DNA from 3 places in the Nonomuraea sp. NPDC047529 genome. Region 2 is predicted to be linked to each of the others. Evidence: riboswitches for the same ligand, from Rfam matches in the RefSeq annotation. Region 2 holds a riboswitch; each other region holds the start of a gene.

Region 1 (5,067 bases), on a different contig from region 2:
TGGCGCCGCTGCTGTCCCACATGTACGAGCTGGGGTTGTTCGAGGCGGTGACCCGTACCCAGAGCGAGTGCTTCGAGGCGGGCGTGCGCTTCGCGCGGACGGAGGGCATCGTCCCGGCTCCCGAGCCCACGCACGCGCTGGCCGAGACCATCGCCGAGGCGCTGCGCTGCAAGGAGAGCGGCGAGGAGAAGGTGATCCTCACCGCGCTGTGCGGGCACGGCCACTTCGACCTGGCCGCCTACGACCGCCACCTGGCCGGCGAGCTGGAGGATCACACCCTCCCGCAGGAACGGCTCGACCGGGCGCTCACCGAGCTGCCCGGCTGAGGGAAGCACGGGTGGCCGCGGGATCCCGCGGCCACCCGTGGTCAGTTCGCGTTCGGGCGCTTCCTGTGGTTCGCCTTCTTCTTCTTGCGCCCCCTGCCCTTGCGTGCGCGTTTCGCCATGGGCTCACCTCCGGCGGTCGGGATCGTGACCTTCAAGGTCTCCCCTGCCCGTCAGTCGCACAAGCGATACGCCGCGACCTAACATTCCTCAACAAACTCGTGTCATAATTTGGTGGAATCTGTTGGAAGGGGTGGGCGTGCTCGCACAGCAGCGTCAGCAGACGATCCTGGAACGCGTACGCAGCAGCGGCGGCGTCCGGGTGGCCGACCTCGTGCGCGAGCTCGGCGTCTCGGACATGACGATACGCCGTGACCTTGAGGTGCTGGCCGAGCGCGGGCTGCTGGAGAAGGTCCACGGCGGCGCGACGGCCCTCGGCCCCGGCTCGACCGAGGAGCCCGGCTTCACCGCCAAGTCCGCCCGCCAGCAGCAGGAGAAGGAGGCCATCGCGCGGCACGCGGCCACCCTCGTCCGGCCGGGCACCGCCGTCGCGCTCTCCGCCGGCACCACCACGTGGGCGCTGGCCCACCATCTGGTCGCCGTGCCCGAGCTGACCGTGATCACCAACTCGATCCCCGTCGCCGAGGTCTTCCACCGCAACCCGCGCGCCGACCGCACGGTCGTGCTGACCGGCGGCGTGCGCACACCCTCCGACGCGCTCGTCGGCCCCGTGGCGGTGGCGGCGATCCGCCGGCTGCACGTGGACACGCTCTTCCTCGGGGTGCACGGCATGAGCCTGCGCGCCGGGTTCACCACGCCCAACCTCCTGGAGTCCGAGACCGACAGGGAACTGGTGGCCGCGGCGCACCGGCTGGTGGTCCCCGCCGACCACACCAAGTGGAACACGGTCGGCATCAGCACGATCGCCGAGCTGACCGAGGCCGACGTGGTCATCAGCGACGCGGGGCTGCCCGAGGAAGCACGCACCGAGCTGGCCGAACGGGCCGGAGAACTGATCATCGCGGAGGGCACGCCTTGAAGCGCACCATCACCCACCTGGCAGACGGCCGAGAGCTGATCTACTTCGACCGGCGCGACGACGCCGACCGGAGCGCGATCGACCGGCGTCCGCTCGACCCGCGGCCGGTGGCCTCCGAGCTGCGCTACGACCCGCTGACCGAGGAGTGGATCGCGATCGCCGGTCACCGGCAGACGCGCACGTTCCTGCCGCCGGCCGACGAGTGCCCGTTGTGCCCGTCGTCCGGGACGCGGGCGTCGGAGATCCCGGCCCATGACTATGACGTGGTGGTGTTCGAGAACCGCTTCCCCTCTTTCTCCGGAAATTTTGGGACTTATGGGGATGTCGGCGGGTTGAGTGAGGTGCGTCCGGGGGTCGGGCGGTGTGAGGTGGTGTGCTTCACCTCCGACCACACCTCCTCCTTCTCCAAGCTCTCCAACGCCCAGGTCAGGCTGGTCATGGAGGCGTGGGCCGACCGCACGGCCGAGCTGTCCGGCATGGAGGGCGTCGAGCAGGTGTTCTGCTTCGAGAACAGGGGCGAGGAGATCGGCATCACGCTCCCGCATCCGCACGGGCAGATCTACGCCTACCCCTACGTGACCCCGCGCACCAAGCTCCAGCTCGGGGCGGCCTCGCGGTACACGGGCGGCAACCTGTTCGCCGACGTGCTGGCCGCCGAACGGGCCGCCGGCACGCGGGTGGTCGCCTCCAACAAGCTGTGGACGGCGTTCGTCCCGGCCGCCGCGCGCTGGCCGTTCGAGGTGCACGTGTATCCGCACCGGCAGGTGCCCGACCTGGCGGCGCTGTCGGAGGAGGAGCGGGCCGCGTTCGCGCCGCTGTACACCTCGGTGCTGCGGGCGCTGGACGCGCTGTTCGGGGTGGCGATGCCGTACATCTCGGCCTGGCACCAGGCGCCGGTGCGGTACGGCCGCGAGCTGGCCTACCTGCACCTGGAGCTGTTCAGCATCAGGCGGGCGCCCGGCAAGCTGAAGTACCTGGCGGGCTCGGAGTCGGCCATGGGCGCCTTCGTCAACGACGTGCTGCCGGAGGATGCGGCACGCATGCTGCGATCACGAATTGATCACTAATTGATTTCTCCTTAAAGTCGCATGACTCGTGATCTACCACTAATATCCCGTTTAGACATCGACCAAAACGGTCGTTGTACGCCTAATCCCGGGCGCGTTGCCCGGGAGCCGGGGACCCATCGCATCCGGGGTGAATCCGCGCAAGTGGTAGGGACTGCTCCCGTGCCCGAACCCGTCAGCTAACCCGGCCGGCAGAGGGAGAGGAACACCCACGTGGCGGCTTCGACCCCCGCGAGTCTTGCCATCGGCCTCATCACCGCCACCGCGCTGCTCATCCATCCGGCCGCCGCCTCGGCCGCGCCCAAGCCGTCCGAGGCCGAGCTGCGGGCCCAGCTCAAGCAGCTCAACAGCAAGGTGGACAAGCTCATCGAGACGTACAACCTCAAGCGGGTCGAGCTGGCCAAGGCCCAGCAGGCCGCCACGGCGGCACAGCAGCGGCTCACCGCCGCCGAGCAGGCGGTGGCCACGGCCGAGCAGCGGGTCGCCGAGATCGCCCGGATGCGCTACCAGAACCGCGACGCCTCCCTGCCCGGCTTCATGCTGACCCCGGACGGCAACAACGTGGCCATGCTCGAACAGCTCACCGCCGAGCAGCAGGCCGTCGTCAACAGCGTGGCCAAGGCCCGCGACGACCAGAAGAAGGCCGCCGCTGCCGCCACCGCGCTCGCGGCCGAGCTCAAGGCGGGCACGGCGGAGGTGGCCGAGCAGCGCGACGACGCCCAGGACGTCATCGACGACATCAAGAAGAAGCTCCAGGACCTCGTGCCGTTCGGGCCGGGCAAGAAGTCCGACGGCAGCTGGGCGCCCGAGCTGCCGTCCGGCTCGGACAACATCACGCCGCGCACCCGGCTGATGCGCGCGCAGGTGCAGAAGAGCTTCTCGCTGCCGTACGAGGTGGGCTGCTTCCGGTCCGGCTCCAGCGGCGAGCACCCGCTCGGCCGGGCCTGCGACTTCATGATGAGCACGGGCGGCACCATGCCGAGCGCCGTCAACAACGCCCTGGGCGACCGCCTGGCCGCCTGGGCGCTGCAGAACAAGGCCAAGCTCGGCGTCAAGTACGTGATCTGGAAGCAGCGCATCAACCAGGGCTCGGGCTGGCGCGCGATGTCCGACCGCGGCAGCATCACCGAGAACCACTACGACCACGTGCACATCTCGATGAACTAGCCGACGTCCTGTGCACGTGACCACCTGACAGCCTTGCCGGCCCGGGCTGTCGGTGGTTCAGCCCCGGAACTTGTCCGTCGCGGCGGTCAGCAGGTCGATCATCTCCAGCCCGCCGTGTCCCTCCCCCACCACGTGCAGCTCGCTCCCGGGCCACGCCTTGTGCAGCTCCCAGGCCGTCACCAAGGGCCCGCTGACGTCGTACTTCCCGTGGATGAGCACCCCGGGCACCCCCGCCAGCCGCGTAACCCCGCGAACGAGATCGCTCTCCCCGAGAAAACACCCGTTCCCCCAGTAGTGCGTCACCAGCCGGGCGAACGTCATCCGGAACACCGGGTCCTGATATCTCCGGCTCGGCTGGAACTCCGGGTCGAGGCTCACATGCGTGTCCTCCCACGCACACCACTCGATCGCCGCCCGCTCCCGCCGCTCGGGGTCGGCCAGCGCCTTCGCGTAGCCCGCCGCCAGGTTCCCGCCCCGGTCCTCCTCCGGCAGGAAGTCGCGGAACCGCTCCCACTCCCGGGGGAAGATCCGCCCGACGTCCCGGGTGATCCACTCGATCTCCCAGGGCCGCCCGGCGGTGACCGCGAACAGGATCACCTCGCTCACCCGCTCCGGATACCGCTCGGCGTAGGCCAGCGACAGCGTCGACCCCCAGGACGCCCCCACGAGCTGCCACCGCTCGATGCCGAGATGCTCCCGCAGCCGCTCCATGTCGGCGACGAGGTGCGCCGTGGTGTTGACCGACAGATCGGTTTCCGGCTCCCCGGCATCAGGCGTGCTCTTCCCGCAACCACGCTGATGAAAGACGACGATCCGGTACGCCTCGGGATCGTGGTACCGCCGCCACCCCGGGGACGCGCCCCCGCCCGGCCCGCCGTGCACGATCACCGCCGGCTTGCCATGCGGATTCCCGCTGACCTCCCAGTAGACGAGGTTGCCGTCACCCACGTCCAACATGCCCTGCTCGTAGGGCTCAATCGAGGAATACATAAGCGCTAATATATCTACATGACCCAGAGTCTCGGCACCCTGATGCGCACCTTCCACGAGCGCACCGACGGCGCGATCGCCCGGCTGTACGCCGACCTCGGGCTCCCCGACTACCGCCCCCGCTACTCCCCCGTCGTCCGCGCCCTGGTCGAGACCGGCCCCATGACCATCCGCGACCTGGCCGCCGCCATCGGCGTCACCCACTCCGCCGCCAGCCAGACCGTCACCCAGATGCGCCGCGCCGGCTACCTCGACCTCCGCCCCGGCCCCGACGACGCCCGCCAGCGCATCGTGCACCTCACCGGACGATGCCGCGACGCGCTCCCTCTCATCGAGGCCGAATGGCAGGCCACCGCCCTCGCCATCGCCACCCTGGACGCCGAGCTCCCCGTCCCGCTGGCCGACGTCCTCGCCTCCGCCCTCCAGGCCCTCGACGCCCACCCCTTCCGCGACCGCCTTTTCGCGACCGCGCCGCTGGCCG
Region 2 (5,067 bases):
CCCAGGGACTCCAGCCGGGCCCGCGCGGCGTCCACGGCGGGCGTGGTGACGCCGAACATCGTGGCCGCGACCAGCGGCTTGTCCGCGCCGGACGGCTCGGCGCCGGCGTCGTACGAGGCGGCCATCGCGCTGATCGCGGCGGCGGCGTTGGCCAGGATGCGGCGGGAGATGGAGTTGACGCCCGCGACGTCGACGACGCTGTACATGAGCGTCACGTCGGTCTCGCCGACGTAGGCGGACACGTCGCCGCTGACCATGGTCGACACCAGCAGCTTGGGCAGGCCGACAGGCAGCGCCCGCATGACCGCGGCGGCGATGGACGAGCCGCCGCTGCCGCCCAGCGCGAGCACGCCGCCCAGCCCGCCGCGGGCGTGCAGATCCTTGGCGACGGCCGTGGCCCCGGCCGCCATCGCCGCGAGCGCGGCGCCGCGGTCGCCCGCGCTCCTGAGCCGGTCGAGGTCGGTGCCGGCGGCCAGCGCGACGGCCTCGGCCGGGACGTTGGCGGCCAGCGCGGAGGCGCCCATCACGCCGGTGTCCATGAGGACGACGTCCTGCCCGGCCCGGACGATCAGATCGCGGACGAGGGCGTACTCCTCCCCCTTGGTGTCGAGGGTGCCCAGCAGCAGAACCGCCATGTCAGACCTCCTACGATCGGCTCCTCGACCTTACCCGTTGATCTCCGGGCGGGCTGTCACATGCCGGAGCGGTCGCGGGGTCACCGGACGCCGAGGACGTCCACTCCGTGCTCGGACAGGGGGCGGGAGCCGAAGATGCGGCGTTCGTCCTCCGTGATGGGGACGTCGTTGATGCTGGCCTCCCGGCGGCGCATCAGCCCGGACTCGTCGAACTCCCACTGCTCGTTGCCGTAGCTGCGCCACCACTGGCCGGTGGCGTCGCGGGACTCGTACTGGAAGCGGACGGCGATGCGGTCGCCGGTGAACGCCCACAGCTCCTTGCGCAGGGCGTAGTCCAGCTCCCGATCCCACTTGCGGCGCAGGAACGCGGCGATCTCGGCGCGGCCCGTGACGAACTCGCCGCGGTTGCGCCACACGGAGTCCTCGGTGTAGGCGAGCGCGACACGTTCGGGGTCGCGGGTGTTCCAGGCGTCCTCGGCGGCCTGGACCTTGATCCGGGCGGTCTCCTCGGTGAACGGCGGAACGGGCGGGCGTGTCATGTGATGTCCTCTCATATCGAGAGAACGGGCGTTCTCCCGGGGTGTGCGATAGCGTAGAGAACGAGCGTTCTCCGCCGCAAGCACCTGGAGGAGTGTCATGGATCACGAGCAGCTGCTGCTGGACGCCGCGGGCGACCTGTTCTACCGCCGCGGCGTGCAGGCGGTCGGCATGGACGAGATCCGGGCCGCCTCCGGCCTCTCGCTGAAGCGGCTCTACCAGTGCTTCCCGTCGAAGGAGGCGTTGGTCGTGGCGTACCTGCGGCGGCGCGACGAACGCTGGACGGCCTCGCTCACCGCGTACGTGACGGACGCCGGCGACCGCATCCCGGCGGTCTTCGAGTGGCTGGAACGGTGGTTCACCGAGGACGACTTCCGCGGCTGCGGCTTCGTCAACGCCTTCGCCGAGCTGGGCGCCGGCTCGGCCGCCGTCCGCACGGCGGTGCGCGCGCACAAGGAGCGCCTGCGCGCCTACCTGCGCTCGCTCGCCGAGAAGGCGGGCGCCGGCGATCCCGGCCTGCTCGCCGAGCAGTTGCTCACCCTGATCGACGGCGCCACCGTGACCGCGATGGTCTCCGAGGACCCCGGCGCCGCCCGCTCGGCCGCCCAGGCCGCCGCCACCCTGGTCGACCAGCACACACGCGAAAGAGCGCACCCCCCGCAGGGAGTGCGCTCTTCACAAGAGGGAGATCAGGCGGCGTACGACGGGTAGCCGTAGCCGACGACCTGGGAGGCCGGGCGGACGCGCTCCTCGACCTTGCCGTTGCCGGTGTTGCCCTCGATCGTGGAGATCGTGCCGTCGCCGTTGTCCTTGACGACGAAGCCGACGTGCTGGATGTCGCTCAGGCTCTTGCTGCCGCTCCAGGAGAAGAAGACGACGGCGCCGGGCTTGGCCTCGGTGCCCCAGCGACCGTTGGAGGCGAACCACTTGGCGTGCGAGACGGTGTAGGCGTCCCAGCCGACCTGCGGGCGGGCGCCGGTCTGGTCACCGACCCAGGAGACGAACATCGAGCACCAGGCGGCGTTCACGTAGTCCTGGCGGCTGCCGCCGTCGCGGGCGACGGTCTCGGCGGCGCGGGGCGAGCCGGCGTACCACTTCTGGAACTTGGTGCCGCCGCCGTTGGCGTCCTCGGAGACGCCGACCTGGGCGCGGGCGGTGGCCAGGACCTGGGCGGCGGTGACGTTCACCTTGCCCTTGGCGCTCTCGTCGGTGGCGCGCTTGTCGGCCACGGTGGCGACACGCGGCTGGGCGGCGGCCACGCCGGCGACCTTGGCGGTCTGGGCGGCGGTGCCGGCGGTGGCATGGACGGTGTCGGCGTTCACTGCCGCGTGCGTGCCGAGCACGCCGGCGACGGCGGTCGCGCCGAGGGCGATCTTGGCGAGGTCGAGCTTGTAGGCACGGTGAAGACGGTGCTTGGCCATGAGGGATTACTCCTTGTGCTTCCGTGCCGCTTGCCGGGTTAGCTGACGGGTTCGGGCGGGAAGCTGCCCTACGGCACCGTGGTGCCGATTCACCCCGATGGACACATGGGTCCCCGGTTCCGCGCACAGGCGGATTCAGCGGTCTCTGGTCAGGCAAAGGGCTGACGCATCGTCTTCCCGGGCCCAGGAAAGGGCCTGAAGGTATATCTGCGACGCCCGGACGCGGTGTATCCGCGCCGACTCTGTACAACACGGGTCCCGCTGGGGTAATTCCCCGGCAATGACATCCCTACCTGGGACGTCTCCCCGTTCGGCTGTGTACAACCAAGCTACCCGGCGAGTAATTCCAGGGCAAATGGAGGGCATTGTTCGGACGGTGCGTAGGAGAAACGCTACGCACCGCGAAGAATCGTTTCAGGCCACGTGCGCCTTTATCGCCACGCTCGTGAGGGCCAGCAACAATTCCAGATCGGGCTCGGCGTCGACCTGCACGGCGACCCAGGCGCGGTCGCGGCAGGCATGGACCTGATCGCACGCCTGCAAATGGGGCTCCAGGCGTCCGATGGCGGGGGCGGTGAGCCGTACGTGGACCTCGTCCCGCCCGGCCAGGCGCAGGATCTCGGTTCCGTGTACGGCGAAGGCGACCTGTCGCCCGGTGCCGCTGACGTTCAGCGACGGCCAGGACCGTAACTCCGCGACCGCGCGGACCACGTAAGGTCCGCGGCGCGTGGGCGTCCGCCGCCAGGCGGAGATTCCTGCCACGCTCCCATGCTGGGCCACGGCTCACCCCGCCGTCAGCCCCCGTTCCTGAACCGTTATCCCCTCGTGAACGGGCACATTCGGGGTCTGACCGGCACGATTACGGACGCCTGACCGATACGTATTGACGCTCCCGCAGGCAGAGGCTACCGTCGATTCACAACTTAAAGGAAACTTTCCTAATAGTTTCCCCAGAAGTCTCCCATCCCACTCCCCACACACCCCCCAACGGATGTCGGAGCGACATGAAACACACCATTCTGAGCAAGGTCCTGGCAGGAATGGCGGCATTGGCCCTGCCCCTGACCGCGGCCGTCGCCGTCCCACCGATCGCCTCCGCCAGCACGGTGGCCTTCGCGGCGGCCTGGGCCCCGTGGACCGCGTACACCGCGGGCACGGTCGTCACCTACAACGGCGTGGACTACGTCTGCCTCCAGGCGCACACCTCCCAGCCCGGCTGGGAGCCGCCGAACGTGGCGGCGCTGTGGAAGGTCTCCGGCGGCGGCAGCGACACGACCGCGCCGTCGGTGCCGGGCAACCTGCGCTCGACCGGCGTCACGAACAACAGCGTGGCCCTGGCCTGGAACGCCTCCACCGACAACGTGGCCGTCACCGGTTACGAGATCTACCGCGGCGGCACTCTCGTCACCACCGTCACGGGCACCACGTACAACGACACGGGCCTCACCGCGAGCACCGCCTACACCTACACCGTGCGCGCGCGCGACGCGGCCGGCAACCGCTCGGCCAACAGCAACCAGATCACCGCCACCACCACGGGCGGCGGCGGCGACGACACGACCCCGCCGTCGGTGCCGGGCAACCTGCGCTCGACCGGCGTCAGCAACAGCAGCGTCTCGCTGGCCTGGAACGCCTCGACCGACAACGTGGCCGTCACCGGTTACGAGATCTACCGCGGCGGCACTCTCGTCACCACCGTCACGGGCACCTCGCACACCGACAGCGGCCTCAGCGCCAACACGTCCTACACCTACACGGTGCGCGCGCGTGACGCGGCCGGCAACCGCTCGGCCGACAGCAACCAGATCACCGCGACCACCACGGGCGGCGGCGGTGGCGGCAACAAGGTGCTGGGCTACTTCGTCCAGTGGGGCATCTACCAGCGCGGCTACCACGTCAAGAACATCGACACCAGCGGCTCGGCGGCCAAGCTGACCCACATCAACTACGCGTTCGGCAACGTGCAGAACGGGCAGTGCACGATCGGCGACAGCTACGCCGACTACGACCGCTTCTACCAGGCGGGCGAGAGCGTGGACGGCGTCGCCGACACCTGGGACAACGGCGCGCTGCGCGGCAACTTCAACCAGCTGCGCAAGCTGAAGAAGAAGTACCCCAACCTGAAGGTGCTCTTCTCCTTCGGCGGCTGGACCTGGTCCGGCGGCTTCGGCCAGGCGGCGCAGAACCCGACGGCCTTCGCCGACTCCTGCTACAAGCTGGTGGAGGACCCCCGCTGGGCCGACGTCTTCGACGGCATCGACATCGACTGGGAGTACCCGAACGCCTGCGGCCTGACCTGTGACACCAGCGGCGCGGCGGCGTTCAAGAACGTCATGTCGGCGCTGCGCTCGCGCTTCGGCGCGAACAACCTGGTCACCGCGGCCATCACCGCCGACGGCAACGACGGCGGCAAGATCGACGCGGCCGACTATGGCGGCGCCTCCCAGTACGTCGACTGGTACAACGTCATGACG
Region 3 (5,067 bases), on a different contig from region 2:
TCCAGGGCACGGTACCGGTCGTGCGACCGCGTGGCCGATGTGCCATCCTCGGCCCATGCCCCAACCCGCAGCAGCCGGCCTCCCCGCCAACCGGGCCCTCTGGGACGAGCGCGCCCGCGTCCACGGCTCCACGCCTGCCGACAGGTTCTACGACGTGGACGCCTTCCTCGCCGGTCGGCAGACCCTCTACGCGCTCGAACGCGGCCTGGCCGGCGACGTCGCCGGGAAGGACCTGCTCCACCTGCAGTGCCACTTCGGCATGGACACGCTGAGCTGGGCGCGGCTCGGAGCGCGGGTGACCGGCGTCGACTTCTCCCCGGTGGCGGTCGCGCGCGCCCGCGACCTGGCGGCCGAGGCCGGGCTGGCGGCCACGTTCGTGGAGGCCGACACGCAGCGGTTGCCCGAGTCGCTGGCCGGGGGCTTCGACCTGGCCGTGGCCACGTACGGCGTGTTGTGCTGGATCGGCGACCTGGCCGCCTGGATGCGCGGCGCGGCCATGGCGCTGCGGCCCGGCGGGCGGCTGGTGCTGGTCGACCTGCATCCGGCCTACCAGACGGTGGCCTCGCTCGACCCGCTGGTGGCCGACTGGCCCTACGGCGGCGGCCAGGCCCACCGCGAGACGGTGACCGGCACGTACGCCGACGCCGGGGTGGTGACCGAGGCCCAGGAGACCGTCCAGTACCCGTACTCGGTGGGCGAGATCGTCACGGCGGCGGCGCGCGCCGGGCTCACGGTGGCCGAGCTGGGCGAGCACGTCGCCGCCGAGCTGGACCCGCGCGGGCTGCTGACCGAGGGTGAGGACGGGCGCTACCGGCTGCCGTTCGGGGACTCGCACCTGCCGGTGCTGTACTCGCTGGTGGCGGTCCGGCCCTGAGACGCGGCGAGCGCGCGTCCCTCGTGCGGGACGCGCGCTCGAAGCCGGGGAGGTCAGCCCGCGTACTGCGGGTAGCCGTAGCCGACGACCTGCGACTTCGGCCGGACGCGCTCCTCCACCTTGCCGTTGCCGGTGTTGCCCTCGACCGTGGAGATCGTGCCGTTGCCGTTGTCCTTGACGACGAAGCCGACGTGCTGGATGGCGTCCAGGCTCTTGCTGCCGCTCCAGGAGAAGAAGACGACGGCGCCGGGCTTGGCCTCGGTGCCCCAGCGCTTGTTGGCGGCGAACCACTTGGCGTGGGCCACGGTCCAGGCGTCCCAGCCGACCTGCGGGCGGGCGCCGGTCTGCTCGCCGACCCAGGAGACGAACATCGAGCACCAGGCGGCGTTCACGTAGTCCTGGCGGCTCCCGCCGTCGCGGGCGACGGTCTCGGCGGCGCGCTGGGAGTCGGCGTACCACTTCTGGAACTTGGTGCCGCCGCCGTAGGCGTTCTCGGAGATGCCGACCTGGGCCTTGGCCACGGCCAGGACCTGTGCGGCGGTGACGTTGACCTGGGTCTCCCCGGCCCTGCCGGTCTGGGCGGCGGCCTGCGGCGCGACGGCCGAGTGGCCGGTGGAGGCGGCCGGGTCGACGCTGTCGGCGCCGGCGGCGGTGGCGTGGGCGCCGATCGCGGTGGCGATGATGGTCGCGCCGAGTGCGGCGCGGAGGTGGTTGATCTTCGGGGCACGGATGGGACGGTGCTTGGCCATCGAGGGCATTACTCCTTGCTTCCATGCCGCTTACCGGGTTAGCTGACGGGTTCGGACGTGGAAGCTGCCCTACGGCACCGAAGTGCCGATTCACCCCAAAGGACGTGGGTCCCCGGTTCCGCCCGGAGGCGGATTCAGCGGTCACAGGACGATCCTGTGAAATGTCTTGCGATGGTTGGACAAAGCCGGACAAACCGGACGTCTGCCGCGAGATGCCCCACAAGGTAATACATCGGGCAAGAAGAAGGCAAATGCCTAAAGGCGCAGCTAGGAGAGTTGCCCCCGCGCGTCGGCCAGAAGCCCCATCATGGCAAGGGATTCGTCAAGCGGCATGACGGCGCTCTCGGTCCGGCCCTCGGCCGTGGCGGCGCGCACCTCGCGCAGCTCCCCGGCGTACCCGTTGTCGGCCGGGTCGAGCACCAGCTCCTCCGTCTCCATCGACGGCCCCGACAGCAGCACCCGCTGCGGCGCCCAGAACGGCGCCAGGATGTCGGCCCGCATCGACGTGCCCACCACGCTCGCGTCGTTGGCGTGATGGGCGAGCAGGGACACGTCCACCAGCGCCCGCCGCCCGTCCGGGTAGAGCAGCACCCCGCCCGCCTCCGCGTCGACCCCGCTCGGCGCCAGCGAGCCGGTGATCCGCAGCTCACGCGGCATGCCGAGCAGGAGCTGCGCCAGCCCGAACGGGTAGATCCCCAGGTCGAGCAGGGCCCCGCCGCCCAGCTCCGGCGCCCACAGCCGATGGGCGGGGTCGTAGGGCAGCGCGAACCCGAACGAGGCCCGCACCGAGCGGATCTCCCCGAAACGCGGATCGGCCGCCACCCGCTGGATGAGCGGGTTGAACCGCATCCACATGGCCTCCATGAGGAAGACCCCGGCCGCGCGGGCCAGCGCCACCATGCGCTCGGCGTCGGCCACGCCGGCCGCCAGCGGCTTCTCGCACAGCACGGACTTGCCCGCCGCGATGGCCGCCTCGGCCACCTCCAGGTGCTGGGCGTGCGGCGTGGCCACGTAGACCGCGTCGACGGCCGGATCGGCGCACAGGGCCTCGTAGGAGCCATAGGCCGACTCCGCGCCCAGCTCGTCGGCCAGGGCCCGCGCCCTGACCAGGCTCCGCGAGCCGACGGCGGCCACCCGCATGCCGGGCTCGGCCACGATGGCCGCCCCCACGGTACGCGCGATGCCGCCGGTCGCCGCTATTCCCCAGGTGAAATCTCGCACGCCCGAGATCGTAGAGCGCTCAGGTCAGGTTGAACGAGTCGGGGTCGGGCCCGATGCGCCGCCCAGAGTTCATCGCGCCGATGGCCACCAGGTCCTCGGAGTCGAGGATGAAGTCGAACACGTCGATGTTCTCCTCGATCCGCGCCGGGGTGACCGACTTGGGGATCACCACGTTGCCGAGCTGGAGATGCCAGCGGAGCACGATCTGCGCGGGCGTCTTGCCGTACTTCTCCGACAGCACGCGCAGCGCCGGGTCGGCCAGCAGCCCCTTGCCCTGCCCGAGCGGGCTCCACGCCTCGGTCAGGATGCCGTTGGCCTCGTGGAAGGCCCGCATCTCGCGCTGCTGGAAGTACGGGTGCAGCTCGATCTGGTTGATCGAGGGCGTGATGTCGGTCTCGTCCATCAGCCGGGTCAGGGTGGCGACCGTGAAGTTGGAGACCCCGATGGCCTTGGCCCGGCCGTCACGGTAGATCTTCTCCAGCGCCCGCCAGGCCTGCACGTACTTGTCCTGCTCCGGAACCGGCCAGTGGATCAGGAAAAGATCTACGTAGTCGAGGCCCAGGCGGGCCAGGCTCTCGTCGAAGGCCTGCTCGGCCCGCCCGTGGTCGCCGTTCCACAGCTTGGTGGTGACGAACACCTTCTCCCGTGGCACCCCGGCGGCGCGCACGGCCCGGCCGACGCCCTCCTCGTTCTCGTAGGCGGCGGCGGTGTCGACATGCCGGTATCCGGCGCGCAGCGCGGTCGTCACGGCGTGCTCGGCGTCGTCGGCAGAGACCTGCCAGACGCCGAAGCCGAGCTGTGGTATCTGCACACCGTCGGTGTTGAGCATCAGCGAGTTCATACCCTCCATTGTTCACGTGTCGTTTCTTGCGGCTTAAGCAGGCCGGGTTAGCTTGTGACGGGTCGTGCAAGGCGCTCCACCGGCTGGGGGAAACAGAGTGGTCAGACAGGCGTCGGCCTGGGTGGAGTCTCCGCTCCAGATGCTGTGCGCCGTCGAGGCCCACCATGCCGGGCTGCTCGGCCCGGACACCGTGGTCGTGCCGCGCGCCGGCCTGCGCCCGCTGCGCGCCACCCGCAAGGAGCTGCGCCGCCTCGACCTGCCTCCAGGCCTGGTGCTGGACGAGCCGCGCGAGCGCATGCCGCGCCGCGTCCAGGCCGTGGGCGACGCGTTCTCCGGCAAGGTCCAGGTGCGCTGGCTGACCTCCGACCCCGGCCGCATCGTCGTCGTGGACGACGGCCTGGCCACGCTCAGGCTGCTCGAACTGCTGGCCGCCGGGCCGTACCGGCCGCTGCTGCGGGCGCGGGCGACGCCGTCGCGGGCGCGGGCCCTGCTCGGCCTGGCCGCCGCGCTGCGGCTGCGGATGAGCCGGGTCTCGGTCTTCACCGCGCTGCCCGTCCCCGAGAAGCTGGCCGACGCCGTCCGGGAGGCGGGCGTCGACCTCGTGCACCACGACTTCGCCTGGCTGCGCGCCCAGCCGCCGAGCACGCAGGGCCCCGCCGAGCGCACGGTCGTCCTCGGCACCTCCCTGGTCCGCAACGGCCTGGTGCACCGCGACCGCTACCTGCGCTGGCTGACCGACCTGGCCGGCCGCGAGCCGCTGGCCTACTACCCGCACCGCCGCGAGGACCCCGTCGACCTCGCGCTGATCAGGGAGCGTCCCGGCATCACCGTGCACGACGCGGGCGTGCCGGCCGAGCTGACGCTGCGCGGCCTTGACGCGGGGCAGCGCGTGCTCAGCCTTCCCTCGACCGCGATCACCTCGCTGCGGGTGCTGCTCGGCCCGCGCGGTGTCGAGGTCGAGCCGGTGGACGTTCCCGACGACTGGTGGACGAGCAGGGCGGCCCCCGACCTGCGATCGCATTTGACAGGAGCTTCCAGGTGAGGGTGCTGGCGGTAGCCGACTCCGACTCGTATCTGAAGTGGGCGGCCTGCCTGCTCGACGACCTGCCCCCGGGCTGCGACACGGAGCTGGTGGTGGTGCGTACCCCGATCGCGCCCTCGGCCGAGCAGATCGCGGCGGCGGTGGGCGGGCGCGCGGCGCCCCCGGTGCTCTCGGCGCGGTCCCTGCGCCGCCTGGCCGAGCGCACCAGGCCCGACGCGATCCTGGTCGGCTGCACGGGCCCGGTCGTGGACGTGCTGGTGGCCGACGTGCTGGCCGGGCTGCGGCCGGCGGGTCGGGCACGGCCGGTGTTCGTCAGCGGGCTGCCCGGCATCTCGGTCCC

The links. A riboswitch is a leader RNA that binds a small molecule or an ion and turns the genes downstream of it on or off. The one in region 2 is predicted to bind cyclic di-AMP.
Region 1: linked by a shared signal. The riboswitch ahead of ABZ815_RS33880 (hypothetical protein) and the one ahead of ABZ815_RS04165 (CHAP domain-containing protein) in region 2 are both predicted to bind cyclic di-AMP.
Region 3: linked by a shared signal. The riboswitch ahead of ABZ815_RS09630 (CHAP domain-containing protein) and the one ahead of ABZ815_RS04165 (CHAP domain-containing protein) in region 2 are both predicted to bind cyclic di-AMP.

What each region holds. Positions count from the first base shown of each region.
Region 1 is NZ_JBEYTJ010000026.1:142,863-147,929, reverse strand. It holds gene ABZ815_RS33895 (TrpB-like pyridoxal phosphate-dependent enzyme) at 1-326, shown strand, start outside; gene ABZ815_RS33890 (DeoR/GlpR family DNA-binding transcription regulator) at 583-1,362, shown strand; gene galT (galactose-1-phosphate uridylyltransferase) at 1,359-2,429, shown strand; cyclic di-AMP (ydaO/yuaA leader) riboswitch at 2,499-2,637, shown strand; gene ABZ815_RS33880 (hypothetical protein) at 2,643-3,596, shown strand; gene pip (prolyl aminopeptidase) at 3,654-4,586, opposite strand; gene ABZ815_RS33870 (MarR family transcriptional regulator) at 4,605-5,067, shown strand, end outside.
Region 2 is NZ_JBEYTJ010000002.1:120,543-125,609, forward strand. It holds gene ABZ815_RS04150 (Tm-1-like ATP-binding domain-containing protein) at 1-635, opposite strand, end outside; gene ABZ815_RS04155 (nuclear transport factor 2 family protein) at 716-1,174, opposite strand; gene ABZ815_RS04160 (TetR/AcrR family transcriptional regulator) at 1,272-1,883, shown strand; gene ABZ815_RS04165 (CHAP domain-containing protein) at 1,862-2,593, opposite strand; cyclic di-AMP (ydaO/yuaA leader) riboswitch at 2,607-2,744, opposite strand; gene ABZ815_RS04170 (luciferase family protein) at 3,008-3,355, opposite strand; gene ABZ815_RS04175 (glycosyl hydrolase family 18 protein) at 3,598-5,067, shown strand, end outside.
Region 3 is NZ_JBEYTJ010000004.1:230,444-235,510, forward strand. It holds gene ABZ815_RS09625 (class I SAM-dependent methyltransferase) at 56-874, shown strand; gene ABZ815_RS09630 (CHAP domain-containing protein) at 928-1,623, opposite strand; cyclic di-AMP (ydaO/yuaA leader) riboswitch at 1,636-1,773, opposite strand; gene ABZ815_RS09635 (Gfo/Idh/MocA family oxidoreductase) at 1,891-2,844, opposite strand; gene ABZ815_RS09640 (aldo/keto reductase) at 2,864-3,685, opposite strand; gene ABZ815_RS09645 (hypothetical protein) at 3,783-4,727, shown strand; gene ABZ815_RS09650 (DUF6716 putative glycosyltransferase) at 4,724-5,067, shown strand, end outside.